Linked DNA regions of Pararhizobium capsulatum DSM 1112. The protein of the gene in region 1 interacts with the protein of each later gene in a pairwise test. Links are inferred from orthologs where the notes say so. Each region holds a gene or a part of one and is shown in the gene's direction. Other genes may lie near its edges. The genes, in order: grpE and QO002_RS04955.

What was found.
Region 2: the proteins of grpE (region 1) and QO002_RS04955 interact in binary tests that used the Escherichia coli proteins (3 or more experiments, as listed by UniProt). The link is inferred for Pararhizobium capsulatum DSM 1112 from one-to-one orthologs.

The regions. Positions count from the first base shown.
Region 1 is NZ_JAUSVF010000001.1:875,643-891,201, forward strand. The notes cover bases 4,785-7,519. They hold grpE (nucleotide exchange factor GrpE), read left to right. Parts: upstream 4,785-5,713; coding sequence 5,714-6,325; downstream 6,326-7,519. Other genes in these bases: hrcA (heat-inducible transcriptional repressor HrcA), read left to right, coding at 4,785-5,625; QO002_RS04155 (D-arabinono-1,4-lactone oxidase), read right to left, coding at 6,504-7,519. Outside these bases: QO002_RS04120 (hybrid sensor histidine kinase/response regulator), read right to left, coding at 1-956; radical SAM family heme chaperone HemW, read right to left, coding at 1,086-2,261; rdgB (RdgB/HAM1 family non-canonical purine NTP pyrophosphatase), read right to left, coding at 2,300-2,956; QO002_RS04135 (VOC family protein), read right to left, coding at 2,968-3,384; rph (ribonuclease PH), read right to left, coding at 3,646-4,365; more of hrcA, read left to right, coding at 4,543-4,784; more of QO002_RS04155, read right to left, coding at 7,520-7,739; QO002_RS04160 (SDR family NAD(P)-dependent oxidoreductase), read right to left, coding at 7,755-8,522; PTS IIA-like nitrogen regulatory protein PtsN, read right to left, coding at 8,632-9,096; hpf (ribosome hibernation-promoting factor, HPF/YfiA family), read right to left, coding at 9,261-9,836; rpoN (RNA polymerase factor sigma-54), read right to left, coding at 10,098-11,648; lptB (LPS export ABC transporter ATP-binding protein), read right to left, coding at 11,877-12,683; QO002_RS04185 (LptA/OstA family protein), read right to left, coding at 12,695-13,255; LPS export ABC transporter periplasmic protein LptC, read right to left, coding at 13,270-13,935; signal peptide peptidase SppA, read left to right, coding at 14,138-15,094; QO002_RS04200 (integration host factor subunit beta), read left to right, coding at 15,241-15,543. UniProt on the Escherichia coli protein: Participates actively in the response to hyperosmotic and heat shock by preventing the aggregation of stress-denatured proteins, in association with DnaK and GrpE. It is the nucleotide exchange factor for DnaK and may function as a thermosensor.
Region 2 is NZ_JAUSVF010000001.1:1,033,815-1,049,489, forward strand. What follows is about bases 6,680-9,530. They hold QO002_RS04955 (Nramp family divalent metal transporter), read left to right. Parts: upstream 6,680-7,351; coding sequence 7,352-8,710; downstream 8,711-9,530. Other genes in these bases: QO002_RS04945 (DMT family transporter), read left to right, coding at 6,680-6,692; mntR (manganese-binding transcriptional regulator MntR), read right to left, coding at 6,705-7,148; QO002_RS04960 (HWE histidine kinase domain-containing protein), read right to left, coding at 8,718-9,530. In the rest of the region: QO002_RS04910 (glycosyltransferase family 2 protein), read right to left, coding at 1-1,016; QO002_RS04915 (hypothetical protein), read right to left, coding at 1,013-1,444; QO002_RS04920 (transporter substrate-binding domain-containing protein), read left to right, coding at 1,511-2,416; QO002_RS04925 (tellurite resistance TerB family protein), read right to left, coding at 2,438-2,848; QO002_RS04930 (thermonuclease family protein), read right to left, coding at 2,952-3,731; QO002_RS04935 (S24 family peptidase), read right to left, coding at 3,746-4,423; QO002_RS04940 (calcium:cation antiporter), read left to right, coding at 4,623-5,714; more of QO002_RS04945, read left to right, coding at 5,814-6,679; more of QO002_RS04960, read right to left, coding at 9,531-11,267; QO002_RS04965 (biliverdin-producing heme oxygenase), read right to left, coding at 11,264-11,782; QO002_RS04975 (Tim44 domain-containing protein), read left to right, coding at 12,489-13,544; QO002_RS04980 (glycoside hydrolase family 25 protein), read right to left, coding at 13,840-14,901; QO002_RS04985 (3-hydroxyacyl-CoA dehydrogenase NAD-binding domain-containing protein), read right to left, coding at 15,103-15,675. UniProt on the Escherichia coli protein: H(+)-stimulated, divalent metal cation uptake system. Involved in manganese and iron uptake. Can also transport cadmium, cobalt, zinc and to a lesser extent nickel and copper. Involved in response to reactive oxygen.

The DNA.
Region 1 (15,559 bases):
ACCTTGTCGAGGTCGCGTTCGGCAGCGAGATCCGCACCCAGCTTGTTGAGAACGCTGAGGACGGCGGTTTCGTGTCTCAGCGCCAGTTCGGCGTGCTTCTGCTCGGTTACATCATTGCCCTGGACGAAAATCCCGAGGTTATTGCGCTCCTCGTCAAGAATGGGTTGATAGATGAAATCGAGATAGCGTTCTTCCACGACACCCGCGGATCGTTCAAGCCGGACCGGGGTCGAATTGCCGACATAGGCCTCGCTGCTCTCGGTGACGGTATCCAGCAGTTTCTCGAAGCCCTGGCCCCTCAATTCGGGCAGCGCTTCCAGCAATGGCAGACCGATGACATCGCGATTGCCGATCAGGCGCAGATAGGCCTCGTTGGCGAGTTCGAAGCGGTGCTCCGGGCCGGTCAGCATGGCCATGAAGCCGGGCGCCTGTTCGAACATCCTCTTCAGTCGTTTCCGCTCGCCTCTGATGGCGCGTTCGGCCTTCACCTTGCTGGTCGTTTCGACGACGATCGCCATGACCGCAATCGGTTTTCCGCTCTCGCCAATGATCGGCGAGTAGTCGAGGTTCATCCAGGCAGGCTCGAGCTGTCCGCTGCGCTGGAGTGACAGCTTCTGATCCGTATAGGCAAGCGTGCCGCCGGCGAGACCGACCTTCATGACATTGTCGTTGAAATCGGCCACTTCCGGCCAGCCTTCACGCACCTTCGAGCCCAGGAGCTGCGGGTGCCGGCCGCCGGCAAAGACGGAATAGGCATCGTTGTAGATCATGATGCCGTCTTCGCCCCAGAGCGTCACGATCGGCACGGGCGACTGGAGGACGAGCGCGATGGTCGTCTTCAGGCTCTGCGGCCAGGTCGTGACGCAGCCGATGGAGGTCAAGGACCAGTCATGAGCGGCGATCAGCCCGGCAAGCTCGCCATTGTGGGCCAGGAAGGCAAAGTCGTCATGTCGCATGGGTCGCCGCGGTCTAGAGGATGAAGCAGATAACTAGGCGCCGTTCGGCTGCCGGAAAGAGGCAGCCCTGCGATTTCTGGCGAGGGAAAATTCCACGCATTCGTCCTGCCCTGCAAGGCTTTGAGCCTGTCAGCAGGCGAGGTCCGCCACCACGGCATCGAGGATCAGCATGCCGGCCGGCGTGCAGCGCAGGCGCGAATTGCCAAGACGCTCGATGAAGCCATGCTCGATGAGGAACTGCTCGCGATCCGGGTCCGGCTCGCGGCCCGACAGTCTCTGCCAGCGGACGAGATCGATGCCTTCCTTCAGCCGCAGGCCCATCAGCAGCAGCTCGTCGGCCTGTTCGTCGCGACCCAGGATTTCCTGGTCGACCATGCCGTGGCCGGTCTTCTCGACCAGCCGCAGCCACTCCTCCGGCTTCCGTTCCGTGGCGGTGGCGAGCTTGTCGGCGCCGAGCGTCAGGCGGCCATGGGCGCCGGGGCCGATGCCGGCATAGTCACCGTAGCGCCAGTAGGTGAGGTTGTGGCGGCTTTCCGCGCCGGGAACGGCGTGGTTGGAAACCTCGTAGGCCGGCATGCCGATGGCAGCCGTGATATCCTGTGTTGCCTCGTAGAGAACGGCGGACTGTTCGCCGTCGGGCACGATCAGCTTGCCGGCCTTGTGCAGGCCGTAGAAGGGCGTGCCTTCCTCGATCGTCAGCTGATAGAGCGAGAGATGGTCGACGGCATAGGAGACCGCTTCCTTCAGCTCCTTTTCCCATTCCTCGACCGTCTGTTTCGGCCGGGCGTAGATGAGGTCGAAGGACATGCGCGGGAAGATATCGCGGGCGAGACCTATGGCCTTCAGGGCATCCTCGACATTGTGCAGGCGACCGAGGAATTTGAGGTCGGCGTCGTTGAGCGCCTGGACGCCGAGCGAGACGCGGTTGACGCCGGCGGCGCGGTAGCCGCGAAAGCGGGTCGCCTCGACGCTGGAGGGGTTGGCCTCCATGGTGATCTCGATACCATCAGGCACATGCCATTCCCTGGCGATGCCGTTCAGCACGGCCTCGACCGTGGCCGGATCCATGAGCGAGGGAGTGCCGCCGCCCATGAAGATGCTGGTGACCGTGCGCGGGCCGGAAAGGCGGCGAGCCTCCGCCATTTCCTTCAGGAAAGCCGCGACGAAACGCGGCTGGTCCACCGGCTGATGACGGACATGGCTGTTGAAATCGCAGTAGGGACATTTGGCGGCGCAGAAGGGCCAATGCACGTAGACCCCGAAGCCGGGGTCCGTGTGGTCGCCAATGGAGTTGAAAATGGCCATTCCGTTCGTTTCTTCGGACCTTGTCCGTCTGTGGTGGCTCAGATGCCTTTCGGGGCATCAAGGCAGGTTTCGGCAAAAAGCTTGAAGGCGCGGGCGCGATGCGACAGCGCATCGGCATCGCCCGGTTTCCAGCCATGTTTTTCCTCGGCCGTCATTTCACCGAATGTGGTGTCGTAACCATCAGGTTGAAAGACCGGATCGTAGCCGAAACCGCTTGTGCCGCGCGGCGGCCAGACCAGATGGCCGGCGACTTCGCCGCGGAAGAGTTCGACATGGCCATCCGGCCAGGCAAGGCAGAGCACCGAGACGAAGCGGGCGGTTCGGGCCTCACGCGTGGTCGCACCCTTTTCCTGAAGCGCAGTTTCCACCTTCTGCATCGCCATGGCGAAATCGCGGGTGCCATCTGATGTTTCAGCCCAGTTTGCCGTATAGACGCCGGGGGCGCCATCCAGTGCATCGACGACGATGCCGCTGTCATCCGACAGGGCGGGCAGGCCGGAAGCGTTGGCGGAGGCGAGCGCCTTGATTGTCGCATTCTCCTCGAACGTCGTGCCGGTTTCATCCGGCTCGATGAAGTTGAGGTCGGCAGCGGATTTGGCGGAAAAGCCGAGCGGGCCGATCAGGTCGTGGATTTCCCGGATCTTGCCGGCATTGTGACTGGCGACGATCAGGGTCTTGTCTTCAAGCTTGCGCATTGGGTTTTCTCTCAGTCGATGTTCCAGAGGCCGGGTTCGGCGCATTCAAGGCTGTTTCCGGCGGGATCTCGGAAATAGAAGGACCGGGCACCGGTCGGCCAGCGGATGTCGGCCTCGACGGCGATGCCGGCGGATTTGAGTTTTTCGGCGAAGCGGTCGAGGTTTTCCGAGGCCACGCGGAAGCAGGCGTGACCTTGACCCTTGGTGCCGTGTGGCGGAACGGGCAGGGCGCCTTCGTGGGGCGGGTTCACCGTCTCTTCCGGATTGAAGATCAGAAGAACGCTTTGGCCGCAACGGAAAAAGACGTGGCGGTTTCCGGCGCGGGTGATCTTTTCGAGGCCGAGGATGGTGCCGTAGAAGTGTTCGGCGGCGTCGAGGTCGTCGGCGTAAAGGGCGGTTTCGAGGATGCCTTCGAGGGCGTTAGCCATGGTGATGACCTCTCGTGAGCTTGGAATATGCCGCTCCACCCCCCTCTGTCAGCGCTGCTGACATCCCCCCCGCAAGGGGGGAGAAGGGGAGTATGCCGGTCGCCCCAGCCAATCTCCCCCCTTGCGGGGGAGATGTCACGAAGTGGCAGAGGGGGGTGGCGGCGGCTTGCTCTGGCTTCGGCAGGGCGCGCCAAATCTTTCCCCGCGAGAGGGTTAGGGTGAGGGGCAATCCTGTCGTTGAAAGTGCCATCGGTTCCTGACTTAACCTGCGACAGCCTGCTTCTGCAGCGTCACCAGTTCGGCGATACCGTTCTTGGCAAGGCCCATCAGGATTGCGAATTCGGTTTCGGAGAAGGGCTTGCCTTCTGCAGTGCCCTGGATCTCGACGATGCCGCCGGAGCCGGTCATGACGAAATTGGCGTCGGTTTCGGCAGCGGAGTCTTCGAGATAGTCGAGATCGATCACCGGCTGGTCGGCGAAGATACCACAGGAAATCGCGGCGATATGGTCCTTCAGAACCTTATCGACCTTGATCATGTTACGGGCTTCCATCCACTTCAGGCAGTCGTGAAGGGCAATCCACGCCCCTGTGATCGAGGCGGTGCGGGTGCCGCCATCGGCTTGGATGACGTCGCAGTCGATCGAGATCTGGCGTTCGCCGAGCGCCTGAAGATCGACGACAGCGCGCAGCGAGCGTCCGATAAGGCGCTGGATTTCCTGGGTGCGGCCGCTCTGCTTGCCAGTGGCGGCTTCACGCTTCATGCGTTCACCGGTGGCGCGCGGCAGCATGCCGTATTCGGCGGTGACCCAGCCCTTGCCGCTGTTACGCAGCCACGGCGGCGTCTTGTCCTCGAGGCTTGCCGTGCACAGCACATGCGTATCCCCGAATTTCACCAGACAGGAGCCTTCGGCATGCTTGGAAACATTGCGCTCGAAGGAAACCTTGCGCATCTGGTCGGTTTTTCTGCCGGAGGGCCGCATCATGAACTCCTTTGATGTTCGTGCAGCCTTCTAGCCTATGTTGACGCGAAGGGAAATCATTTCGGTGCGAGATAAAACCGCTGTATCCAAGGGGCTGGCGCGCATTTTCTCTTTTGCACTCCTGCGGCGGATCACTATATTTCATGCAGATGCAACAGCATGGAATTTGCAACGTAGATGGTAATCAACAGATCCGGGGCCAGTGACAGGCTTTCCTCGCTCGACGAGCGTTCGGGAGAGATTTTTCGCCGGATCGTCGAGAGCTATCTCGAAAACGGCGAGCCGCTCGGCTCCCGCAGTCTTTCGCGGTTGCTGCCAATGTCGCTTTCGCCCGCATCGGTGCGCAATGTGATGAGCGATCTCGAAGATCTTGGTCTCATCTATTCTCCCCATATATCGGCGGGCCGCCTGCCAACCCAGATCGGGCTGCGTTTTTTCGTCGATGCCTTTATGCAGGTTGGCGATCTTTCCGCGGAAGACCGCGCCTCGATCGACCGGCATGTGCGCCGCAGCGACCACGGACAACCGGTGGAATCGCTGCTGACCGAGGCAAGCCAGATGTTGTCGGGCATGTCACGGGGCGCGGGGCTGGTGATAACGGCCAAGTCCGATCCTATTCTGAAGCATGTCGAATTCATGCGGCTTGCCCCGACGAAGGCTCTTGCCGTTCTTGTCGGCGAGCATGATCAGGTCGAAAACCGCATCATCGAACTGCCGAGCGGCATCACCAGTTCGCAGCTGACGGAGGCCGCCAACTTCCTTAACGCCCATCTCGCCGGCCAGACGCTGCACGAGGCGCGCGGCCAGCTGCAGAAGGTCAAGGAAACGGTGCGGCTGGAGCTTGATGCGCTGTCGCAGGATCTGGTCGAGCGCGGTCTTGCCATCTGGTCGGGCGGCGACAGCGACGACAAGCCGACGCAACTCATCGTCCGTGGCCGGGCCAATCTGCTGGAAGGTCTTGCCGGTGCCGACGATGTCGACCGGCTGCGCATGCTGTTCGACGATCTTGAAAAGAAGGACAGCCTGATCGAAATCCTCAACCTTGCCGAAAGCGGGCCGGGGGTGCGTATCTTTATCGGCTCGGAAAACAAGCTGTTTTCGCTGTCCGGCTCGTCGCTGATCGTCGCGCCCTACAAGGATAGCGATGAGAAGATCGTCGGCGCAGTCGGCGTCATCGGCCCGACGCGCCTCAACTATTCGCGCATCGTGCCGATGGTGGATTATACGGCACAGCTGATGTCCAGGCTGTCGCGCGGATAGCGGCATTTGCCCAAGGCCGCGTTTGCGCCCTTGATTTTTGGCGTCCGAAGCTCGATATCGGCACCATCTAGACTTTCCGGAGACCGGTATGACCGAAGACACGAAGAATTACGGCCCCGAGGCCTATGAAACCGAAGGCGCCGCGGCAAGCGAAGCTGCTGCTGAAGCCGGTGCTGAGGTTACCGAGCAGGAGCTGCTCGAAGCTGCGCGCGCCGAAACCGCCGAGATGCGCGACCGTTACCTGCGCCTCGCCGCTGAAATGGACAATCTGCGTCGCCGCACCGAGCGTGACGTCAAGGATGCCAAGTCCTATTCCGTCGCCGGCTTTGCCCGCGACATGCTGGCCGTTTCCGACAACCTGCGCCGCGCTCTCGATGCCATCCCGGCAGAGGCCCGTGCTGCAGGGGATGCCGGGTTCAACGCGTTGATCGAAGGCGTCGAGATGACCGAGCGCTCGATGCTGTCGGCGCTGGAGCGCCATGGCGTGAAGAAGCTTGAGCCCGAAGGCCAGAAGTTCGATCCGAACTTCCACCAGGCCATGTTCGAAATTCCGAATCCGGACGTGCCGAACAACACGGTGGTTCAGGTCGTTCAGGCCGGTTACACGATCGGCGACCGCGTCCTGCGGCCGGCCATGGTCGGCGTTGCCAAGGGCGGCCCGAAGATCGCGATCGTCGACGGCGAGACGCCGGCGGCTTAAGGCTGGTGCGAAGGGGTTCACCCCCTCTATCACTTCGTGAGATCTCCCCCTCAAGGGGGGAGATTGTTCATTTCCCTTGATAGCTTCGTTTACATGAGCGAGAGCGCGCCTCTTGCGACCCCCCTTGAGGGGAAGATGCCCGACAGGGCAGAGGGGGGTAAATCCCTCAACATTCACTTCATCCAAACAACTGCTTCAGATGGTCGTTCAGGAACCGCCCTTCCGGATCGAGCTTGTTCCTCAGCGCCCGGAAATCGCCAGCGCGCGGATAGAGCGCCGTCACATCCTCTGCGCCGAGGAAGTGGAGCTTGCCCCAGTGCGGGCGGGAGCCGAACTGGCGCAGGATATCGTCCACATCCTTCAGGTAGTTCCAGTAGTCGGTGCCGGGCTCGCCGGAGACTGACAGGGTAATGGAATCTTGCTCGAAGAATGGGCTGATCCAGCCGGGATCGCCGGCGGTGAAGCGGTATTCGATCGGGTAGATGCAAGTCGGATGCTTTTCCAGCATCAGCTTGCGCACTTCCATGCAGGCCTGCTTGCCGTAGCGCAGAGGCACGGCATATTCGAGCTCGTGGAAGTTCGGGACGTATTCGATCGGGTAGATCTCCGAGGAATAGGCGATCTTCTCGAAACCCCTCTCCATCGGCGGCTCGGTGGTGATGTCGATCGTCTTCATCTCGCAGACATCCGACAGGCTGTCGGTGGTCGAGACGGAAGACGTGTCCGGCAGGCAGTAGCAGTGGCGGCTTTCCGGTACGGGGCACCAGAAGAAGCCGAAATGCCGGTGGTTTGCCGCGAGATCGTCGTGTTGCTCCATGCATTCGTCGAAGGTGCAGCGCCAGAGCTTTTCATGCAGATTGTAGCTCTCCATCGCCTGCAGGGTGATCTCCGAGATCACGCCGAGCATGCCGATGGAAACCCGCGCCGCGTTCAGGAGGTCGGGTCGGCTTTCATCGACGATGAGGATACTGCCGTCGGGCTGCACGAGCCGCATGCCGACAATCTGGGAGGCCATGTTGCCGAGCTTGATGCCGGTGCCATGGGTGCCGGTGGTCAGCGCGCCGGCCAGCGCCTGGCTGTCGATATCGCCCTGGTTGATCAGCGAGAGGCCGGCTTGCTTCAACGCCTTGCCCAGCGTGTTGATCGTCGTGCCGGCGTGGACGGAGACACGCTTGCGGGCCGTGTCAATATTGGTGATGCCCTGCAGCCCGGAGAGGGTGAGGTGCAGGCCGCTCGTGAGTGCCACGGGTGTAAAGGAATGGCCCGAGCCTGCGCAGCGGACGTTCAAGCCATCTGATGTCGCCTCCCGCACCATGTCCGCCAGCGCGGCTTCACTGTCGGGAGCGCCTTTGTGTCTGACGATGCACGACTGGTTTCCGACCCAGTTGCGCCAGTGTCCGCCTGCTTCCATCATGGTTCTCTCCCTGGCTCACACCGCCGTAAAGCAGTTGTCGACGAAAAGATGGGTGCCGTTGACGAAGCTCGATTCATCGCTGGCGAGGAAGAGGGCGGCCTGGGCCACTTCCATCGGGTCGCAGAGCCGGCCCTGCTGGGCGGCGATCGCGGCATCCGAAACATCGACACCGTATTTGGCGAGACCCACCAGTTCGCGCTTGCCGTGGTCGGTGGCGATGAAGCCGGGGCAGACGGCGTTGGAGCGGATGCCGCGATCGCGAAACTCGACGGCGATGGCGCGGGCGAACATATGGCAGGCGCCCTTGGTGGTGTCGTAGAGCACTTCCATCGGGGTCGCGGCGACGGCCGAGATCGAGGACGTCGAGACGATGCTGCCGCCACCGGCCGCCAGCATGCCGGGCAGCACGGCCTTGGTCATCAGGAACATCGAGCGGACATTGACGGCCATCAGCCGGTCCCACTCCTCCTCTTCTGTCTCAAGGAATGGGCCGACGGCGAGGATGCCTGCGTGATTAAAGAGCACGGTAATCGGCCCGAAGGCGTCCTCCACCGCCTTCACCGCGGATTTGACCTCCGAGGAGACCGAGACATCGGCGGGTGCGAAAATTGCCTCACCGCCTTCAGCGCGGATTGCCGCGGCAACTTCCTCACCCTTGCTGCGTGGCAGATCAACGATGCCGACGCGCGCGCCTTCCCGAGCGAAAAGCTGGGACGCAGCAAGGCCGCAGCCTCCCGCGCCGCCGCTGATCAAAGCCGTTTTACCTGCAAGCCTGCCTGCCATGTCGTTCTCCTCGTTTTATGTTTGCGAGGATATTATCGACAAAACAAAGGCTGTCGATATCCGGGATATCAACAGCCTTTAAAAATCAAACAGGTAGAGGCGACAATGATCAGGCCGCGTTGGAGGCCTGGTCGTCGCTGAGGAAGGTGTAGATGGCGGAAACGGAATCCGTTCCCCTGAGTTTTGCCACCATGTCCTGATCGCGCAGGACGCGCGCGATGCGCGAGAGCGCCTTCAAATGATCGGCGCCCGCGCCTTCAGGCGCAAGCAGAAGGAAAACCAGATCGACCGGCTGATCATCAAGCGCTTCGAAATCGACGGGCGTTTCCAGGCGCGCGAAAATGCCGACGATCGAGGTGAGGTGCGAGAGCTTGCCATGCGGTATGGCAATGCCGTTGCCCACGCCGGTCGAGCCGAGGCGTTCGCGCTGGAGAATAACGTCGAAGATTTCCCGCTCGGAAAGGCTGGTGATCTTGGATGCCTTAACCGCCAGCTCCTGAAGGAGCTGTTTCTTGGAGTTGGCCCTCATGGCCGGAATTATCGCATTCTGCTGCAGCAAGCCTGCCAATGCCATTCTGGTTGTCCTTGTTGCCCCAGGATAAGGTCCATCGTCCAGCTTCGTGCCGGGGATAGCCTTTCCGATCGTCTCACGACGGTTTCGACGGCCCGGTCAAGGCCCCCAATCACCGCCAGGAAAAACGGAGGTGGAAACGGCTTTCGCCGTCTCCACCCATCCGCTCAGCCCTTAATATTGGAGGAATCGATCCAGCCAATATTACCATCGTTGCGCCGATAGACGATATTCAACTGCTCATTGCCTGGGCTACGGAACATCAAAACCGGCTCGTCCGTCATGTCGAGCGCCATGACGGCGCTTGCAACGGACATGGTCCTGAGTTGTTTGGAACTCTCCGCGACAATCGTCGGCGCGTAATCCTCCGGAAGATCATCGTCTTCGTCGGGCACGGAATCCATCACGGTGTAAGCTACTTCGGCAAATCCTGCATGACCATTGCCATTGTGGTGATCCTTGAGCTTGCGCTTGTAGCGGCGGATGCGTTTTGCAATTCGCTCCGACGCTGCGTCAAATGCCGCTTGCGGGTCATTCGCTTCGCCACTTGCCTGCAAGGCTGCACCGCTGTCGAGGTGTATCTTGCAATCGGCACTGAAACGAGATCCAGACTTTTCCACAGTGACTTGGCTTGAATATCCTCCGTCAAAATATTTCGTAACGGCCTGTCCTATCTGGTCTTCAATTCGCAGACGGAACGTTTCGCCGATTTCCATATGTTTACCGGATACACGCACACTCATGGAGTTTCCTCTCTTTTCGTGATTTGCGTAGCCAGTCTATTCCAACCGCATCCGTCATCCAAGCACTTCACGCACGCAAACGAATTTTGCGTCGCTCGGCCTGAAATGTCTGGGATCGGTCAATTGCGGGCTTCAAGCCCTGCCTTCAGCGGCGGCCTAATACAGGCGATGCCGCGGGAAGTCAAGGGAATGGTTAAAAATCGAATAAGCTTCGAACTCGACCTGTTGGAAAGTCGAGGATCGAGGATATCCGGTTCCGCTTCACGCCGATACTTTGGCAATCGCGCGTTTTTCCCGGCGGCGCTGCACCGACGACGGGATATTCATGGCTTCTCGGTATTTGGCAACCGTTCGTCGGGCGATGTCGATGCCACCTTTCTTCAAGAGATCGACGATATCGTCGTCGGAGAGCACCGCGCTCGGGCTCTCCAGCGTGATCATGTTGCGGATCCGGTGACGGACGGACTCGGCTGAGTGTCCGTCTCCGCCCTCGGCGGAGTTGATCGAAACCGTGAAGAAATATTTCAGTTCGAAAAGCCCGCGCGGGGTGAGCATGTACTTGTTTGATGTCACGCGGCTGACAGTGGATTCATGCATCTTGATCGCGTCGGCCACCGTCTTGAGGTTCAGCGGTCGCAGGTGATCGACGCCGTTGACGAGAAAGGCGTCCTGCTGGCGCACGATCTCGGTCGCCACCTTCATGATGGTGCGGGCGCGCTGGTCGAGGCTGCGGGTCAGCCAGTTGGCTGTCTGCAGGCATTCAGACAGAAAGGCATGGTCGTCGCTGTTCTTCGGCGCGTGGCGTGCCACGGTGGCGTAGTAGCTGTGATTTACGAGGACACGCGGCAGGGTTTCCGGGTTCAGTTCCACGGCCCAGCTGCCGTCCGGCGCGGCGCGCACGACAATGTCGGGAATGATGGCCTCGGAGGCGCCCGTTTCGAAGCCGGTGCCCGGCTTGGGATCGAGCTTGCGGATTTCCGCCAGCATGTCGATCAGGTCTTCCTCGTCGACGCCGCATATCTTCTTTAGCGTCGCAAAATCGCGCCGCGCCAGAAGTTCGAGATTGTCAATAAGGGCGGCCATGGCCGGATCCAGCCGATCCCGCTGACGCAGCTGGATCGCCAGGCACTCGCTCAAGGATCGTGCAAACACGCCGGGCGGATCGAGCTGCTGCAGGCTTTCCAGCACGCGGGCAACATCGGCCGGGACGGCGCCCAGCCGATCCGCGATCTCGCCGATATCCGCATGCAGATAACCTGCATCGTCCAGATGATCGGCCAGATGCTGGGCAATCAGCCTGTCGCCGGGCGCGTGGACGCAAAAGGGAATCTGGGTATCGAGGAAATTGCGCAGCGTGGTCTGGTTGGCGACGAAATCTTCAAGGTCGTACCCGTCATCGCCGCCGCCAGGCATGGATTTCCACTGGCCAAGCAACTCCGGCGCGTCGGCCCGCTGAGGGGTCATGTCATCGGGAAACACGTTCTCGAAATTGGAATCGAGCTGCTCGTTCATCCGCTCGCTGGTTGTCGAGGTGGCGCTTTCATAGACGTCGCCCAGCGGTTCGTAAGCGGGGGCGTCGTCGCCGGATGCTGCTTCGTCGGCCGCATGAAACTCATCCTTGCCATGCCGCTCGCCGCCCGCCACATCGTCATTGGCGGTGAATTCCAGAAGCGGGTTCTTCTCGACTTCCTGCTCTATGAAGTGCGTCAATTCCAGATGCGTCATCTGCAGAAGCTGGATCGACTGCATCAGCTGAGGCGTCATGGCCAGGGTTTGGCTTTGGCGCAGGAAGAGGCTGGCGGATAATGCCATTCGGACGCGAAACTCCCCTCAAATTTAAGGGTCTGCCGACCTTTGGCATGCAAAGGCCCGGCGTTGATCCCTCAACTGGCCCAAAAATTGCTTATTACGAAGGTTTGGTCAAGCGCTGGTCGTAAATAAGATGAAATACGTCGAAAAGGTGTGGTATCGACGTTCTGCGGCCACCAAACATTCAATATCGCTTAAAAACATCTGGAATCTAAAACGGCGCTTCCAGGCTCAAAGGCTGAAATTGTCGCCCAGGTACAGGCGTCGCACATCCGGGTTGGTCACGATGTCGTTTGCCCGGCCATGGGTCAGGACTTCGCCCGCATGGATGATGTAGGCGCGATCGATCAGACCCAGCGTTTCGCGGACATTGTGGTCGGTGATCAGCACGCCGATGCCCCGCGACGTCAGATGCCGGACCAGCGCCTGGATATCGGCAACCGAAATCGGATCGACGCCGGCGAAGGGCTCGTCCAGCAGCATGAAGGTCGGATCGGTGGCAAGGGCGCGGGCGATTTCCAGGCGTCGGCGCTCGCCACCTGACAGGGCGACGGCCGGCGATTTGCGCAGATGCGAGATGTTGAACTCGCCGAGCAGTTCGTTCAGCTTGTTTTCGCGCCGTTCGCGGTTGTTGTCGTGAAGCTCCAGCACCGCGCGGATGTTTTCTTCGACGGTCAATCCGCGAAAGATAGAGGCTTCCTGCGGCAGGTAGCCGACGCCGAGCCGTGCGCGGCGATACATCGGCATCGTCGTCACGTCGTTGCCATTGATCTCGATGGAGCCTTCATCAACCGGCACGAGGCCGGTGATCATATAGAAGCAGGTGGTCTTGCCGGCGCCGTTGGGACCAAGCAGGCCGACGGCCTCGCCGCGACGCACGACAAGCGAGACGCCGCCAACGACACGGCGGCCACGATAGGATTTCGTCAGGCCGCGTGCGATCAGCGTGCCGTCGTAGCGCGCTTTGTCAACGGGGCGGGCCGGCGCGGCCGTGTCGGTCTTGGCGCGCTTGCGCTTATGAAGAAAAGGAATGTTCACGAGGGGCCGCGTCAGTTGGTCTTCTGGGATTTCGGATCCAGCTGGATCTGGACTCGACCGCCGCAGGCTTGAAGCTGTGCTTCGCCGGTGTTCATCTGAACATCGAGCTGGCAGCCGGTGAAGACATTCTTGCCTTCGGAAAGCACCACCTGCTTGCCCTTCAGCACCAGGGTCTGGGCCGTCATGTTGAACACGCCGATATCGGCGGTCGCCTGCTGGGTGCCAGACTGAAGGAAAACCTTGTCCTTGACTTCGATACGATCGATATCGGCATTGCCGCTGGAGATCGCGCCGCCGCCGCCCTTCTTATAGAAAACGACCATGCTGCCGGCCTGGAGCGTCGTCGTGCCCTGCACGACCTTCACGTTGCCGGTGAAGATGGCCTTGCTCTCGGGATCCTTGATCTCCAGCTTGTCGCTCTCGATCTGGATCGGGGCATCATTGGAAAGTTCCAGGCCTTTGATCTTGCTCTTGGTTTCCTGCGCAAGCGCGGGCGCTACGAGTGTCGGCGCAACGCCGAGAAAAAGGACTGCTGCGGCAATGCGAAATGCTGAAAAGGAATAAGCCGACATGGGTGCACCGGTTTCTAGTTGGCTGTCTTGCGGATGGTGCTGGGGTCGACGACGACTTTCACCATGCCCTCGAATGTAACAATGCGTCCCTTATCCGTCATTCTCAGCCGCTGTGCAACAATGGAACCGCCGTTCAAGCTGATCGCGATCGGTCGATCCGTGTTCATTTCTCCGGCGTTAATATCGAGATAGGCGGTCTGGAAGTCTGCAACGACGCCATTGTTCATCGTTATGCTGAAAGGCTTGTTCATGTCGAGCGTGTTCTTGCCGCGATCATAGATGCCGCTTTCGGCTTCGACGGTCGCTTTGAGCGTGTCATTGACCGGCATTTCCGCATGGATCGTTTCGAGCGTGATGATATCGGGATTTGCGATATCCTGGAGGGCGCGCTTGGCTTTCATCGAATAGCTGATGTTCTGCTTGTTACGGCCTGATATCGCCGGGTTCTGCATCACGATCTTGCCGTCTTCGATGGTTGCATTTTCGATCTGCAATTCCTCAGGCAGGAAAGCGCGCACGACCGAAACGGCCACGAAGACGAGCGCGATCGCCGTGGCGGCAAGCGGCAGCAGGATCTTCAGCCGCGCGACCCGGCGCGAATGGCGCACCGCTTCCGAATAGACGTCCGGGACAACTGGCCCGGAATGCGGGAGAGCGCCGGAAAAAGACATTTCATTCATGAAGAAACCCGTCGTCGCCGCGCTTCAGAGCTCCGATGCGCAGTCTGCCCTGTTTATGAATTCAGAATTCAGTCGGTGACTTACCGTGAATATGGAGATTTTTTTGTCCTTGCACAAGGAAGGCTCGAAAAACTTCAAAATGAGGTTACATCCGCTTCGCGCGGCGCTATGCATGGCGCTTCAGCAAAGCAAGGGAAAACCCATGGATCAGCTTGCCATCGCCGACCGGCGGCAATTGCGACGCAAACTCGGTTTCTGGCGTATCGCCTGCATTCTCATGATCTTGGCAGCGGCAATCGCCGTCTATTTCTGGGGCAGTGCGCAATCGGGCCTGACAGCCCGCCCGCAGATTGCCCGCATCAGCATCTCGGGCATCATCCAGGACGACCGGGAACTGCTCGAGCGGCTTGACCGGATCGCCAAGGCCGATGCGGTGAAGGGTCTCGTCGTGACGATCGAATCGCCCGGCGGCACGACCTATGGCGGCGAGACGATCTACAAGGCGATCCGCAAGGTCGCCGAAAAGAAGCCGGTGGTTTCGGATGTGCGCACGCTCGCGGCATCCGCAGGCTACATGATCGCCATTGCCGGCGACCAGATCATTGCCGGCGAGACCTCGATCACCGGTTCGATCGGCGTACTGTTCCAATATCCGCAGATCAAGACGCTGATGGATCGGCTCGGGGTATCCCTGGAGACCATCAAGTCGGCGCCGCTGAAGGCCGAGCCCAACCCGTTCCATCCTCCAAGCGAGGAGGCGAAGGCGGTCATTCAGTCGATGATCAACGACAGTTTCGACTGGTTCGTCGATCTGGTTGCCGAGCGCCGCAAGATGCCGCGCGCCGAGGCCCTGAGACTTGCCGACGGTCGCATTTTTACCGGGCGTCAGGCGCTGAAGGAAAAGCTCGTGGACGCTCTTGGCGGCGAGGAAGAGATCAAGGCCTACTTCAAGAGCCGCAAGATCGACGCCGATTTGCCTGTCGTCGATTGGAAGGAACCCGCCCGTTCATGGCCCTTCGGTTTCGGCTCCCTTGCCTCGGAATGGGTCAAAGCATTGGGATATGAGGTTTTTCCGCAGCTTGGCGGGCTCGAAAAGTTGAGCGGAGACAAGTTGTTTCTTGACGGTCTTCTCTCGGTTTGGCAGGTTGGCAGCAACTGAGAGCCGACCGGGAGACGGCGAGGGCCGATCTTGATGGCCAGAAATGGCTGTTCTGATTTGTGGGTCGGCTTGTGGGGTTGAAACCCGTCCTGCTTGCTATACGTAAAATACGAAGAACAAACGATAAAAACCGAGAGGGGGCAACAGTGATCAAGTCAGAGTTGGTGCAGATTGTCGCGGCTCGCAATCCGCATCTCTATCACCGTGACGTCGAGAATATCGTCAATGCGGTGCTCGATGAGATCACCGACGCGCTCGCGGCGGGAAATCGCGTGGAATTGCGTGGCTTTGGCGCCTTTTCGGTGAAGAACCGTCCGTCGCGCTCGGGTCGCAACCCGCGCACCGGCGATTCCGTCTTCGTCGAGGAAAAATGGGTGCCGTTCTTCAAGACCGGCAAGGAACTGCGCGAGCGGCTCAATCCCGGCACGGATGACGAAGACGACGAATAATCGTCGTCATGAAGAC
Region 2 (15,675 bases), 160 kb from region 1 along the record:
TCGAAGGTCGGCAGCGAGATGACTCTCGACCGGTAGCCCATCCGGTAGAGCCGCATGCCGAGATCGGCGTCTTCCGTGACATTGTAAGGATCCCAGCCGCCGAGCTGCTTCAGCGGGGCAGTTCGGAAATGGTTGGACGTGCCGCCGAGCGGTAGCGGCAGCCTTGCAGATGAGAGCATGGGCAAAAGGCTACGGAAAAGCGCGGAATATTCGAGCGCGAACAAGCCGCTCAGCCAGGATTGCTCCGCATTGGTGATCACGAGCGGCGCCTGGATGCAGATCGTTCGGCGGCTCATCCGGCAGAATGCAGCATGTGCCTCCTTCAGTTGTCCCGGCGCAGGGCGATCCTCGGCGTCATAAACCGCAAGCAGGCTGCCGCGGACGCCATTGAGCGCGTAAGTCAATGCTTTCGGTTTGGTCCGCGGGTTGCGAACCGGAACCCGGATGATTTCATATTCCGGCGGTAGGTTCATTGCCTCAAGAAGCGTGATCGTACCGGCATCGAATTCTTCGCAGACGAGTTTGATGTCGAGCCGCGAGCGCGGCCAGTCCAGGCGGTTCAATGCTTCGATAAGCTGGGGGACAACCGCTTCCTCACGATAGAGAGCCACGAGCACGGAATAGATCGGCAGAGAATGCTCTTTGGGAAGGCTTCGTAGCCGCCGGGTGCGATGCCGGCGTTCGCGCGCCTGCGCGGAAAAGAGTGCAACGACACGCAGAAGGAAGTTGGACAGGAACAGCAGGCTGAAGAGGATGTGAGCAATCAACATCGACGCGGAGGGTGCCGTGAGAATGCCGGAAATGATTCCGGCTGCAGCAATGCCCGAATAGAAGCCCTGCCTTCCCCAGAAGATGATGCGGGCGCTGTGCAGCGGCATCGTTTCGGACAATCGCCGCGCAGCCTCTCCGACCCGGCGCGTTCGACCGGCATGCCAGGCAGCGCGGCGGATTTCCGAGCGGGTCGAGATCGCCAGCCGGGATCGAAGCTCCGGACTGCGTTGCAGCCGCTGTTTCAACTCTTCAACCTGTGAAAGCCGTGGTGCCATGACCTGAAGCGGCCGGGCGAGGGGCGGCTGGAGCAGCAGGGTTTCCGGTTGGCTGAGTTGCGTGTCCAGCCCAGGCGCCCATCATTCACCGTTGTAAGGTCTACGTTCTTCAGGAAGGTAAGGCCCAGCTGCTCGGACAGGGCTTCGAAATAACTCGCCTCATCCAGCGCCCCGCTGGCCAGCAGTTCATCCTCGATCGTTGTGCCGTGGGAGATCGCGAGCTGCAAGGCGCGTGCGATTGTCGGCTTGCCGATCCCCATTTTCAGCAGAAGCCGGCCTTCCTCCTTCAGCGCCGGGGATGCCTCACGGCCGATCATGCTTTCGGTCGCAATAGTGGGAGTACCGCTGTCCTTTGCGGTAGCCATTCCCGAATTGTGCGGATATTCTGCGAAGCGCATGAAACTCCGTGGCCGAACCCGGCGCGTTTCTTGTCTCTGAAAGATTGTGACCCCGGAAAGAAATTAATGCGGCGCGCCCGTTACGCATCCTTAAAATTTTATGGGTTTTTCGCCTGTTGCGTGCTTTTGGTTGCATCTTTTGCACAGGCGCAATCCCTTTCGGTTGCGAAATCCGCCCGGGCGTCAGGCGCCGAAAATTCGACGGCCGATCTGCCGCTGCTGTTTGATAGTCGTGAACGCATCGCTAAGCCGGATTTGAGCGCTCTGGCGCGGCTGCGCTTTCTGACGACGGTCGATTTTCCGCCCTTCAATTTCATCGATCAGTCCGGGCGTCTCTCGGGTTTCCATGTCGATCTCGTGCGTGAAATCTGCCGCGATCTCGAGATTGAAGACAAATGCCAGATCCAGGCTGTGGCCTATGGCGATCTTCTGTCCGCCCTTGAAGGTGATCAGGGGGAAGCGGTCATTGCAGGCCTTGGCATTACGCCGGAGTTGCGCCAACGCTTCTCGTTCTCCCGTGTCTATATGCCTTTGCCGGCGCGCTTTGCCGGCAACCGCCGCCTGGTCGGGGCGGATACCACGCTTACGACCCTCGCCAGCAAGGCGGTCGGCGTCGTTGCAGGCACCAGCCATGACGCCATGGCCCATTCATTCTTTCCTGAGATGGCAATCAAACCGTTCGAAACCCGCCAGGCCATGCTCGATGCCCTTAAGAAGGGCGAGGTCGCAGGCGTCTTCTCCGACGGAATGCAACTGTCCTTCTGGACGACAGGGACTGAGGCTGCCGGCTGCTGCGTCCTGATGGAGGGCGCTTATTTCTCGCAGCGGTTTCTTGGCGAGGGGCTGGCGATCCTGAACCGCAAGGCCGATCCCGCCTTGACCCAGGCGCTCAATCACGCACTGCTCAATCTGTCCCGCAGCGGCCGGCTGAACGAGATTTACACACGCTATTTTCCAACCGGCATCTACTGACAGCCTTGCCGCTGTAGGCAGCTATTTGCGGAACCGGGCAATCGCTGCGCGCTCGATTGCAGCACAGGTCAGCTTGTCGAGGTGGAGCCGGTCCCGCAGCAACTGCAGGAGCCTGATCTCCTCCTGCCGCAGGGCAAGATCGGCCGCCGCGATTTCGACGGCAAGGGCGTAGGCCGTATCGTAAAGGCGAGCGGGCAGAGCCTCACGCACCAGTTCGAGTGCAATATCCAATCCCTCGGGCCCGCCAAGCATTTGTGCACAGTCGCGGGCGATCTCAACCAGTCGCCCGTCATCGAAGCCTTCGAAAACCGGCAGAAAACGGGAAAGCCGGCCGATACGCTCAAGCTCGCCATCCGTCATGGTCCGGTCGACGGCGGACATCATGACCATGACATGGACGAGGGCTTCGTGTTGCGTAAGCGTAGCGTTCATTATTCTTTCCCGGCTCATGGCTTTCCGATATGCCACGCCACGTAGGTATATCCGCGGTCGATTGCAATCCCGAGACATGTCGGCCTGCGAGAAGTCGCAGATTCTATTGCGCCGGCTCGGTCAGGGCGTCGGCAGGTTCCGCCGTATCATCCATCAAAAACGGCTCGACGATTTCGTCGCGCGGATCGTCGCCATAAAAGCCGCGCTTCTCCGTCTGGGCAGTCCTGATGCTGTCGGCAAAGGCCGAGTTTGCTGCAGGTTCAGCCCATCCATTTTCGGCGAGCCATTGCGCCGGATCGATATCACCGATGCTGCAGCGCGCCGTCACCGTTCCCTCCCAGCTGGCGTCCGGAACGGCGCATGTCATCGCGCGGGCTCGAAGGAAGTTGCGGAATGCCGTGCGCGCGACAGTACCGCATGGCCAAGCCGAAGTTCCTTCGCCGCATTGCCGTTCAGCCGATTGCGGCCCCAGCCCCTCAAGCTGCAGCGTGCCGTTGCCGAAGCGAATGGTACCGGCCGATAACGCCACGGGATGGCGCAGAACCTGCGGTCCGGGTTCTGGTTTGGTCATTGTTTCCGACAGGGGCTTGCGGGGTTCAATACGCTCAAGCGGTTTGCTGGTCACGTCATCCGGCGTGCCCAAGGTCAGGGGTTCGCTTTCGACCGATGTGTCGGGGGTAGGTGCTGTTGCATCGGGCAGCGCGGGCACGTCGTCCTGTTCCTCGGCTGTTCCCATGTCCTCCATCGTCGGCGTATCGAGCGTGAATTCGGGCGTTGCCGCGCTCTCCGTGCCCTGGATCGTGGCATTGCCCGCAAGGAGGATCAGCGCCGTAAGGCCGATGGCGCCCAGGCCACCCGCCAGTGTCAGGAGTTGCCGCTTCATGGAGGAAAACTGTCCTATTGGCTGGCCCAGATGATCCGGGCAATCCATTCGATTTCGTTCATCTCGAAAGTGCGGTTCGGATGTTCCGGGTTGAGTGACAGAAGTTCGATGCTGCGCGCCGTCTGGCGCATCAGGACCTTGGCCATGACTTCCCCTTCGCTGGTCTTGACCACCACCCGGTCGCCGCGGCGGGTCTGGGCGCCCGGTTCGACGATCAGCACGTCGCCGTCCCGGTAAAGCGGCAGCATGCTGTCTCCCTGGATCTCGAGTGCATAGACACCGGCCTGGGCATCGGGGGATGCCGGAAACTCCACGACATCCCAGCCCTGGCCTGCTGGAAAACCGCCATCGTCGAAGAAACCGCCGGCGCCCGCCTGGGCAAAGCCAAGCAGCGGGATCGAGCTGATCTGCGGCGGAAACACACCGTCTGGAATATTGCTCGCTACCTGTCCGGCCACTTGTCCGGGCCGCAGGAAATCCATGAACTGGTTGATCGTCGAGCCCGTCGCATCCAGCACCTTTGCGATCGATTCGGTCGAGGGCCAGCGTTCGCGCCCATCCGCCGAATGGCGCTTGGACTTATTGAAGGACGTCGGGTCGAGGCCGGCGCGGCGGGCAAGGCCTGACGGCGACAGCTGATGTCGCTCGGCCAGCGCATCGATCGCGCTCCAGATTCGGGCATGTGAAAACATCGGTGTGCCTCCCGCAATCGCCAAGCCGGACGCTCTCCTTGGGAAGGTCACAGTTTAGCGAAACCAGCGAAGGGAGTAAAGGTGAACAGGAAAATAATCCTTTCTTTCGCTGTATGCCGGCTGTCGATTGAAATGAGCCGCGAGCCCCCTATACTCGCTGTCAGCCTTCGTCTTGGTCCTACCGTCGGAAGTCTTTCTTTTGCTCATTCCAGTCAGATCGGAACTGCTGCTAATCCTTGGTGCTCTGGCTGCCATGGCCGGGCTGATGTTCGAACATGATCTGCTTGCGGCCGGCCGGATGGTTTCGCTTGTGGGCGCGGCTGTGTTGGTCGTCGCGATCGTGCTCGTCTCGATGCGGGTTGCTCATCATGCAGAGGTTTTGGCAGCCAAGGTCGGCGATCCCTACGGCACGATGATCCTCACGCTTTCAGCCGTCGTCGTCGAGGTGATCATCCTCGCCATCATGATGAGCAAGGAAACCTCGCCGACACTGGTGCGCGACACAATCTATTCCGCCGTCATGCTGGATGTGAACGGCATTCTCGGTCTTGCGGCGCTGCTCGGTGGCCTGAAGCACGGGGAACAGCCCTATAATGACGATTCCAGCCGCACCTATAGTGTGATGATCCTGACGGCGATGGGCATATCGATGGTGGTGCCGGAATTCGTGCCGCAAGTGAAATGGCATTACTATTCCGCCTTCACGATCGCGGCGATGATGATGCTCTATACGTTGTTCCTGCGCATGCAGGTGGGTCCTCATAGCTACTTCTTTAGCTACAGCTATCCCAAGCGTGGCATTCCCCGTGAAAATCCGGATCTTCCGCCGGAAAACGAACCTGTTAGCGCGTCGATTGTCATGCTTGTGCTGGGCGTGATCGTCATCGGTGTGCTGGCGGAGGTCATGTCGGGCCTGCTGACGGAGGGCTTGAAGGGCAGCGGCGCCCCACCGGCGATGGCCGCCATCGTGGTTGCCGCCATTTCCGCCTCGCCCGAAATCATGACGGCGATGCGCGCGGCGCTGGCAAACCGCATGCAGGCTGTCGTCAATATCGCGCTCGGGGCGTCGCTCTCGACTGTTATCCTCACTGTACCGGTGATGGAGGCGATTGCGCTCTATACCGGTCAACCCTTCATCATGGCGATGAGCCCGGTCCAGATCGTCATGATCGCCATCACGCTTATTGTTGCGGCCATCAATCTCAACGATGGTGAAACCAACGCGATCGAGGGCATGACCCATTTCGTGCTTTTTGCAACGTTCATCATGCTGTCCGTGCTTGGGCTGTGATCCGCTGATATCGTGATTTTTCGCCACAGACGGCCCCTTTCACTGCGGCGTGCGGCAGGCTATCAGCAAGGGTGGCGCGGTTCCGCGCGGGGGTCTTCCATGAACAAGTCCGTGCTGTCCGGCATCCTGCTGACGATGTTTTCCTACTTCCTGTTCTCGATGCAGGATGCCTCCGTCAAATGGCTGGTCGTGGCGTTGCCTGTCTGGCAGATCCTTTTCGTGCGAAGCGTGACGATCCTCGGGCTTTGCCTGGCGATCGGCAGGAGCCAGGTCGTTGCCGATGCCTGGCGTTCGCCGGTGCTGAAGCCGATGTTTATCCGCAACCTGCTGTTGCTCGCCGCCTGGCTTTCCTATTACAACGCGGCGCGTGATCTCGGGCTCGCGGAACTGACGACGCTCTATTATGCCTCGCCCATCCTCATCACCATCCTGGCAGTGCCGATCCTGAAGGAAGACGTTCCACTTCTGCGCTGGATTGCCGTGTTCGTCGGCTTCGTCGGCGTGCTGATCGCCTGCGATCCCATGGGAACGGGAATGAAGCTCAGTCTTCCGGTGCTGCTCGCTCTGCAGGCGGCGGTCTTCTGGGCGATCTCGACCGTGCTTTTGCGCAAGACCGCGCTGCAGGAGCGGACCCTGGTACAGATGACCATCTCCAGCAGCTTCTTCATCGTGTTCACCGGCATGGCGATGACAGTCTACTGGGTGCCGCCGTCTCTTGCCGACCTCGGTCTCATGGCGGCAACGGGGCTGATCGCCGGTCTCGGCCAGTATGCGATGTTCGAGGGCATGCGGCGGGCGCCGGTTTCCGTGCTTGCGCCTTTCGAATATTCCTCGCTCGTCTGGGCCTTTATCTTCGGCTTCCTGATCTGGGGCGATGTTCCCAACAGCGGCGTTATTCTTGGGGCAGCGTTGATCTTCTCGGCTGGCATGATCGTGCTGGCGGGCGAGCGTTTCGGCCGCCGCGTACGTTTGGGATAGGAACCCGGATATTCAGCCCTTGCGGGCAATGAAACCGCGGAAGGCCTGGAGTGTCTCTTCACTGACATGGTGTTCGATGCCTTCGGCATCGATCCGCGCCGTCTCCGGGCTCACGCCAAGGCAGCGCAGGAAGGCTTCGACCGTCTGGTGCCGGGCCCGGCTTTCCTCGGCAACCTTCTGCCCGGCCTCCGTCAGGAAAACGCCGCGATAGGGTTTGCGCGAGACGAGCCCTTCGGCGGCAAGGCGTGCCAGCATCTTGGCGACTGTCGGCTGCGCCACGCCCAGGCGGGCGGCGATGTCCACCTGCCGTGCCTCGTTGCCATCCTCGATCAGGTCGGCGATCAGCTCGACATAGTCCTCCACCAATGCGCCACGCCGGGCTTCGCGGGTCTGCCGGAAACCTTCGGAATGGATGTCCGCATCGGGAAGCGGGCGGGGAACGGAACGGCGAGGCAAGTCTTATCCTTTGGCATGGTCGTCTGAGGTTGATGTCTCATAGCATGGGCTGTGAGTTTTCATAATCCTTTGTCCCTTTGTCCACGACTGCCCCGCGGGCGGGAGAAAAAGCCTCGTCGATACAATATAGCATATTGCATAATGTTGAGCCCTGTCATAGTTTTCAGATACCCGCCCGATTCCGCCCTCCGGAGATTTGAAGCATGTCGAATTCTGAAGCAGCCCTCCCACCGCAACGGGACTGGAGCTTCGCACCTCCGGAGGAGGATGCGCGGCCAAGTCTGCCGGAGGTGAATGCCTCCGTTGCCGTGCCGCAGGGTGGCCTCTGGATCCGGCGCATGCTGGCATTCATGGGCCCGGGCTATATGGTGTCCGTGGGTTACATGGACCCGGGCAACTGGGCGACGGATATCGCCGGTGGTTCAAAGTTCGGCTATACGCTCCTCTCTGTCATCCTGCTGTCGAACCTGATGGCCATCGTGCTTCAGGCCCTTGCGGCACGGCTCGGTATTGCGACAGGGATGGACCTGGCGCAGGCCTGTCGCGCCAGCTATCCCCGGCCGGTCAACTTCGTGCTGTGGCTTGCCTGCGAGGCGGCCATCATCGCCTGCGATCTTGCTGAAGTCATCGGTACGGCCATCGCCCTCAACCTGCTCTTCGGCATCCCGCTGATTGGCGGCGCGCTGATCACCGCGCTTGACGCCTTTCTTGTCCTCTTTCTGATGCAAAGAGGGTTCCGTTTTCTCGAAGCTTTCATCATCGCGCTGCTGATCGTCATCGCAGCCTGCTTCATCATCCAGATCGCAGCCGCTGCCCCGCCGCTGGCCGGCGTGCTCGGCGGCTTCGTCCCGTCTACCGAAGTCGTGACCAATCCGGCCATGCTCTACATCGCCATCGGCATCATCGGCGCGACCGTCATGCCGCACAATCTTTATCTGCATTCGTCGATCGTCCAGACACGCGCCTATGAGCGCACGACGGAAGGCAAGCGGGATGCGATCAAGTGGGCGACGGCCGACAGCACCATCGCCCTGATGCTGGCTTTGTTCATCAATGCAGCCATCCTCATTCTCGCCGCTTCGGTCTTCCACGCCAATGGCCGCACGGATGTCGCGGAGATCGAGCAGGCCTATGAGCTCCTGTCGCCGCTGCTTGGCTTGGGTATCGCCTCGACCCTCTTTGCCATTGCGCTGCTCGCCTCCGGCCTCAACTCGACGGTAACGGCAACACTGGCCGGTCAGATCGTCATGGAGGGCTTCCTGCGGTTGCGCCTGCCGAACTGGGCACGGCGGCTCATCACCCGCGGCATCGCCATCATCCCCGTCGTCGTCGTCACCTGGCTTTACGGGGAAAAGGGCACGGCCGAACTTCTGGTCCTCAGCCAGGTCGTTCTGTCGATGCAGCTGCCCTTTGCCGTCATCCCGCTTGTTCAGTTCGTATCCGACAAGAAGAAGATGGGCGCCTTTGCCATTCCCAGATACGTGGCTGCAATTGCTTGGCTGATTGCTGCGATCATCGTCGTTCTCAACCTGAAGCTTCTCTTTGAGACGTTTTTCGGCTGATACGGTTCTAACCCTGCTTGCCGGCAATCGCCGTGGAAAGGGCGTCGAGCACGGTTTCGATCTCATAGGGCTTTCGGACCACGGGCGCGGAGTTCAGGCTTTCCGGTATGATCGAGCTTTCGCCATAGCCGGTTGCAAACACGAACGGTATACCGCGCCGCGTCAATTCTTCGGCGACGGGAATGGACGTGTCCTTGCCCAGATTGATGTCGAGGATTGCCGCATCCGGTGTCTGGCTGCGCATGATCAGCAGCGCCTCATTCATCGAGTTCGTTACAATCACGTTGGCAAAACCCCGGTCGCTCAGCATGCTCTCCACATCCATGGCGATCAGCATCTGGTCCTCCAGAAGCAGGATCAGGCTTTCGTTGGGAAGCAAGGCCGCGTGCCGGTTCTGGGTTTCCGCCGTCAGGCCGACCCTTGACGCAAGCGCATCAGGCGTCACCCGAACATGCTTTGCCGGCAGCAGGAAGCGGGCGCGCAGGCCTTCCCGCGCATAGTCCACGTCGCTCTCGCCGCCGAGATCGTAAGGGATGCTGCGGTCGAGCAGCGCGGTACCGAAGCCGGTTCGCTCCGGCGGATTGACGATCGGGCCGCCGCTTTCGTGCCAGTTGATGATGCAGTCGCCGCTGGAAGAGATCTGCCAGCTTATCGAGAGCTCGGCACCCGCGGTGGACAAGGAGCCATATTTGGCGGCGTTCGTCGCAAGTTCATGCAACACCAGGGCCATGACGGAAAAGGCGCGTGTATCCAGCGAGATGCCCGGCCCGTCAAACGCGATGGTAGCACCGTTGCCGCGATAGGGGGTAAGTTCTGCATTCAGGAGATCGACGAGCGCACCGCCGCCATCCCCCCGGATTACCTGATCATGGGCAAAGGAAAGGGCCTGGATACGCCCCTTGAGGCTTCCGACATAATCCTTCAGGCTACGACCCTCGTGGATCGGCTGGCCGACCAGCGACTTGATGACGGCAAGAATGTTTTTGACCCGGTGATTGAGCTCTTCGTTGAGCATGCGCTGGCGCACATCCGCCTTGGCGCGCTCTTCGGCCATGATTTCGTTGTGGCGCAGCACGACTTCCACCAGCGAAGCACGGCTCGCTTCGGCGACCTCCCGTTCCTCGTCGGTCCAGGGTTGCGCCTGTCGGTGAACCGATTCCTTCCAGATCGCGAAGCTCTTGCGGGGGGTCAGCCGGTCTCCCAGCGGGCCGCTCTCATAGGATTTGCTTGGGTTGCCGGCCCAGTTCAGGGTCTGCACAAGTTCCTTGCGGAAGAAGAAGAGGTAGTCGCGGGGCAGTTGCGAGAGGGGGATGGCGAGCAGGCCGGCGGCCAGCTGGTAATAGTTTTCCGCTTCCGGGAAATGGCGAGACAGCGAATGGGTAGCCCAGATCCGGCCCTCAGAGATCGAGGTGACGAATCGGGCAAGTGGCGGAATTTCCGCGGGCGACGGCGTTGCGCCATGGGCATGCCAGCGACCGTCGATATAGAGCCCGAAACCGTCGTTCGGGAGCAGTTGGCCGAGGTCCAGCATGTTGTCGCGCAGGAATTCGCCGACATCGCCGGTGCTGCCGAGGCGCAGCATGCCATCGAGATAGCTGCGCGCCCGCGCGGCCGTATCGAGCTTGCGCTTCTGCCGCAGTGCATGAAGATGCAGCGAAAAGAATTCGCCAAACATCTCCGCGGCGACGCGCAGCGCCATGGGCATGGTGCGCGGCGAATAGTGATGGCAGGCGATCAGCCCCCAGAGCTCGCCATCAATGATGATGGAAATCGACATCGAGGCGGAAACACCCATGTTGCGAAGATATTCGCAATGAATAGGCGACACGCTGCGCAGATGGCTGAAGCTCAGGTCCAGCGGCTCGCCCGACAGATCGACAACCGGCTCAAGCGGCACGCTTTTATAGCTTGAATCGGCAATCACGCGGATCGTGTTGCGCAGGTAGAGCGTTCGCGCCTGCTGCGGAATGTCGGTCGCGGGGAAATACTGGCCGAGGAAACTTTCGAGATCGGCGCGCTTCATCTCGCTGATGACCTTGCCGGAGCCATCCCGCTCGAACTGGTAGATCATCACGCGGTCGTAGCCCAGCATGCCGCGGATAAGCCGGGCGGCCTGCTGGAAAAGCGTGTCGGTGTTTTCGATGCTGCTGATGCGTCCGATCAGCGAGCGCGTGAGCCGTAGCGGTGACTCGATTTCACTGCGGGCGGGTTCGAATTCGACGATGACGTTTGACCGGTGGCGATGAACCGAAATATCGAATGCCTTGCCTGACGTCAGCGTCTCGTTGAAGATGAGAACGGGCCGGCGCGCGTCCGTCATCGTGGCGACGGCGTTGCGCAGCGTATGGACGAGCGCTCCTCCCAGCAGGACGTCCGATGCCATCTCGTTGGCAACCGACACACCCAGCATATCAGCTGCATTGCTGGAATGCCGCAGCAGAACCGACAGATTGGTGTCAAAGGCGAGCAAAACACCATGAGGCTGGATGCTGCCCGGAATGTGGATGGGTTCGCGATCGCAGTTCGTGAGATCGACTGTGTAAGGCTGGGTCATCAAACGGCTTTCAGGAAGGCGTCATGGGCGGTGGCGAAGGCCTTGTTGCTGGCTGCAACAGCGCTGCCAAGATCAAAAGGCTCGACCGTTTCCAGAACGGAAAGAAAGCCACGCCAGCCTTCGATATCGCCGCTTTGCAAGGCAAGGTGCCGTGCGCCAAAACTTTCGTTCAAGCCCAGTGCCTCGGCGCGCTTGTAGAGCACGCGCGCGCCGAGCGAAGATCCTTCCAGGACATAGAGCGTTCCGAACAGAGCGTCGCCATCAAGAGGGAAGGGGAACCGGGTTGCGGCCGGGACAGCTATGCCAAGATCGGTCATGTCGCCGGCAATCGCATCGGCGATCATGCGCGGGCGCCAGGGACCGAGCTCCGCGGGCAAGGTTGTTTCCGCAAGGCGATCCTCGATCGGTTTTCTGAAAGCGTAAAGGGAAGCAAGATAGGATCGATAGCTTTCCATCGTGTCGAGAGCGCCAATGGCCTCGTCTACATCCGCATGCGCCTGTGCCGTCCGCTCGCGCATCTGCCAGCGCCTTAAATCTTGTCGCATACGAGGCCCCACTCAGTACCAAGGTTTAACAACGCCCTGCTCAGCCGTTGGTTCCGTCGAGCGTCCATTATTTCGATAAAAAATAATACGACACCGATGACCGATATCATCTTGTGGTAAAGGCGGTTTTCGTCAGCAGCGAGATACCCGATGAAACAGAACATCTATGATGACCCGACCTTCTTTGCGAATTACAGCGCAATGCCCCGTTCCACGGGCGGACTGGAAGCGGCGGGCGAATGGCCCGTCCTGCGGGATATGCTGCCGGATCTGACGGGCAAGCGGGTTCTCGATCTCAGTTGCGGTTTCGGATGGCACTGCCGGTATGCCCGCAGCGCCGGCGCATCTCATGTTGTCGGCGTCGATCTTTCGGAAAGCATGCTCGCGCGCGCCCGCGCCATGACCGATGATGCCGGGATCGAAAGAATTGCCGAACCCGGCGTCACGCCGGAGGCAATCCGCGATCGGCCCGATCTTGCACATGAAAACAGGCGGCCGATCTTCCTGCTGATGTCAGCCAGCGCAAACTGAACCTGCTCTTCACGAGCAGGTGGTCGGAAAGCCCCGCTTTACCGTGAAAAGCAGCGTCTGAACCTTATTTTCGCAACGTGCGATCTCTATATCCGAGCGCAGGATGCGGTGTGCCGCATGGGAAAAGGATAAAGAGAGACGGATGGCAATGCGAAGTTTCGGACGAATTCTTGCGATTGTGGCAATCGCGATGATGACCATTCTGACGGTGGTCGATCTGGCGGAAGCCCGTCGATCCGGCGGTGGCTTCGGCAGCCGTGGCACGCGCACGTTTTCTGCGCCGCCCGTTACCCGCACGGCGCCCAACAATGCCAATTCCATTGACCGCACGATGACGCCGCGACCGGACGGGCAGAGTGCAACCCAGCCCGGTACGAACCTGCCGGGCACGACACAGACCCGACCCGGCGCCCAGCGTCCCGGCGGCTTCTTCGGTGGCTTTGGCGGCTCGATGATCGGTGGCCTGATGATGGGCGGGCTGATCGGCATGATGCTGGGCAACGGCCTGGGCGGCGGCATCGGTTTCCTCGGCATGCTGCTGCAGGTTGCCCTGATTTTCGGCGCGATCACACTCGCCATGCGCTTCTTCAGACGTCGCCAGCAGCCGGCCTATTCGGCAGGCGGAGCTTCGCGTTCTATGCCCAACACTAGGCCCAACACGGGCCCAAGCGCTGGTCCGCTCTACCGCGAACCGGCGGCGGGCGGCGTGAACCCGGGCAAGCCATCGTTCAAGATTCCGCAGATTGGCGGCGGTTCTGCGGTGCCCAAGCGGGCCGCTGTGGGAGCCGATACCGATGAAATCGGCATCGGCGGAGAAGACCTTGATCACTTCGAGACAATGCTGAAGGATGTTCAGGCTGCCTATGGCGCCGAGGACTATGCGGCTCTGCGCCAGCTGACGACCCCCGAAGCAATGTCCTATCTTGCGGAGGAGTTGAGCGACAACGCCACCAGCGGCCTGCGCAACGAGGTGCGCGACGTGCATCTGGTCCAGGGCGATGTCGCAGAGGCCTGGCGCGAAGACGATCGCGACTATGCAACGGTTGCCATGCGTTATGAGAGCATCGACGTCATGCGCGACCGCACGACGGGAAAGGTCGTCGAGGGTGATCCGGATAATCTGACCGAAGCGGTCGAACTGTGGACATTCGTTCGCCGGGGCGGGGGCGATTGGCAGGTCTCGGCAATCCAGGCCGCTGCCTGAATGATCCTGCAAAAGTTTTAGAGTTTGTCAGGGAAAAGTGGGAACCGGTTTTCCCGAAAAGACAAACGGAAACAAAAGAATCTGGAGGATGTCTGGTTCAATCTGAACCAGACATCCTCCAAGAACGGAACAGCCGGTGGGTTATTGCCCATCGGCTTTTCTTTTACCTGCTGGAAGATTTTGTCTTGAACGCCGAAATGCTCAGTAGGGGCGGACCTTTGCCGAACCCGCCGGTGGTCGCGGATGAAGGGTTGGCCAAGCTCTCCGGGGTCAACAGGACTGAAAGCTCTCAGCTTCAGCTTGCCTTGGCATCCACCCAGGCGTGCCAGTCTTCCTCGCTGCCACGGAAGACGTTGAGGTCGATACGACCTTCGACGCCGTGGGAAAGGCCCGAGCCCGAATACTGCCAGAAAACCCATTTGCGGTTCGGGTAACGCTTGGAAGGATGGGCGGCGACCGAGCGCAGCCAGAACGGGTGGTTCGGGAATTCGCCGCTCAGATTGTCCTCGTAGAAATCCGGTGCCGTGTAGATGATCGGGCGTTGGCCGTAATGGGCCTCCAGCTTGTCCATGAAGACGCGCATCTTCTCCAGCACTGTGGCGCGGGACAGTCGGCGCTTGCAGCTGGATTCGCCGTTGTATTCCACGTCGATCACCGGGGGCAGGGCGCCCGCCTCGCGCGGCACGTTGCGGATGAACCAGTCGGCCTGTTCGCCGGCCGTGCGGCACCAGTAGAAGAAGTGATAGGCGCCGCGCTTGATGCCGGCGTCCTTGGCCTTGCGCCAGTTTTTCATGAACATCGGATCGAGATGATCGCCGCCATCGGTCGCCTTGATAAAGGCGAAGTTGGCGCCCTGCGTGCGCAGTTTCACCCAATCGATATCACCCTGCCAGCGGGAAACATCGACGCCATGGACGGCGTGCCTGCGTGGCGAGGCCTTGCCGAAATTGATGGGATGGGCGTCGCGGAACCTTTGGCTATAGACCTGCAAACGGCCACCACGGCGCGGCTTGATGATCGCGGGCTCGGCCTCGATCTGGGGCACGTTCGGCGTCAACATGGCGACGGGGCGGTCTGCCGGAAGCGGCATGCCGGCGGTGCGATTGACGTCGGTGAATGCCTGCGGTTCCGGCATCTGGCCGGCCCAGGCCAGCACTTCCGGTTCGGGCTGCTGTTGCTGCGCCTGTGCAATGGCTTCGCCGACGGAGGCTGTCGGGATGACCGCCGGTACGATTGAATTCGTCGTTTCCTTGGATGTCGTCAGCCCGGCCGAAAGGCTTTCAGGGCCGGAGCTTGAGGTGCAAGCCGACAGAGCGACGCAGCCGAAAAAGAGTGCTGTGGCAGCCGAAAAACGCATGACAAACCCGTACGCAAAACAAGAACCGAGATCCAACCCTCGCCGCCGAATGCCCCTTTGGCGCGAATTGCTAACGGAGTTTTACCAAAAAAGGCTGAATGCAATCTTTACAGCGTGGCGCGATCGCCACGCTCTTGTGGAATCTTCAAAAAAAAGCGGGCCGGGAAGACCCGCTTTTCCATTTGGTAATATATATGGCGTTTAGGCGGCAGCCTGTGTCGCGTAAGGATCGAACCGGCCGTAGAAGGTCTGGCCTTTTGCTGCCATGTCCTTGAGCAGTGCCGTTGGCTGGAAGTGCTCGCCATAGGCGGCCGCCAGCTTCTCGCAGAGGTCAAAGAAGGTCTTCACACCCATGCCATCGATGTAAGACAGCGTGCCACCCGTGTAGGGCGCGAAGCCGAAGCCGAGGATCGAGCCGACATCGGCCTCGCGCGGATCGGTGACGATGCCTTCCTCGACTGTACGGGCCGCCTCCAGCGCGATGGTGACGAGGAAGCGCTGCTTCAGCGTCTCGACGTCAAAGTTTTCCGCCGGCTTCTGCGGGAAGAGGTCCTTCAGGCCCGGCCACAGGAACTTCTTGGCGGGCTTTGCCGGATACTCGTAGAAGCCCTTGCCGTTCTTGCGGCCGCGGCGATCAAGATCGTCCACCAATTTGTTGATCAACGCCATGTGCTCAGGGTTGACGGAGGCCTCTCCGAGATCGGCGATCGAAGCCTTGAGGATTTTCTGGGAGAGGTCGATCGCCACTTCGTCGTTGAGCGACAGCGGGCCGAC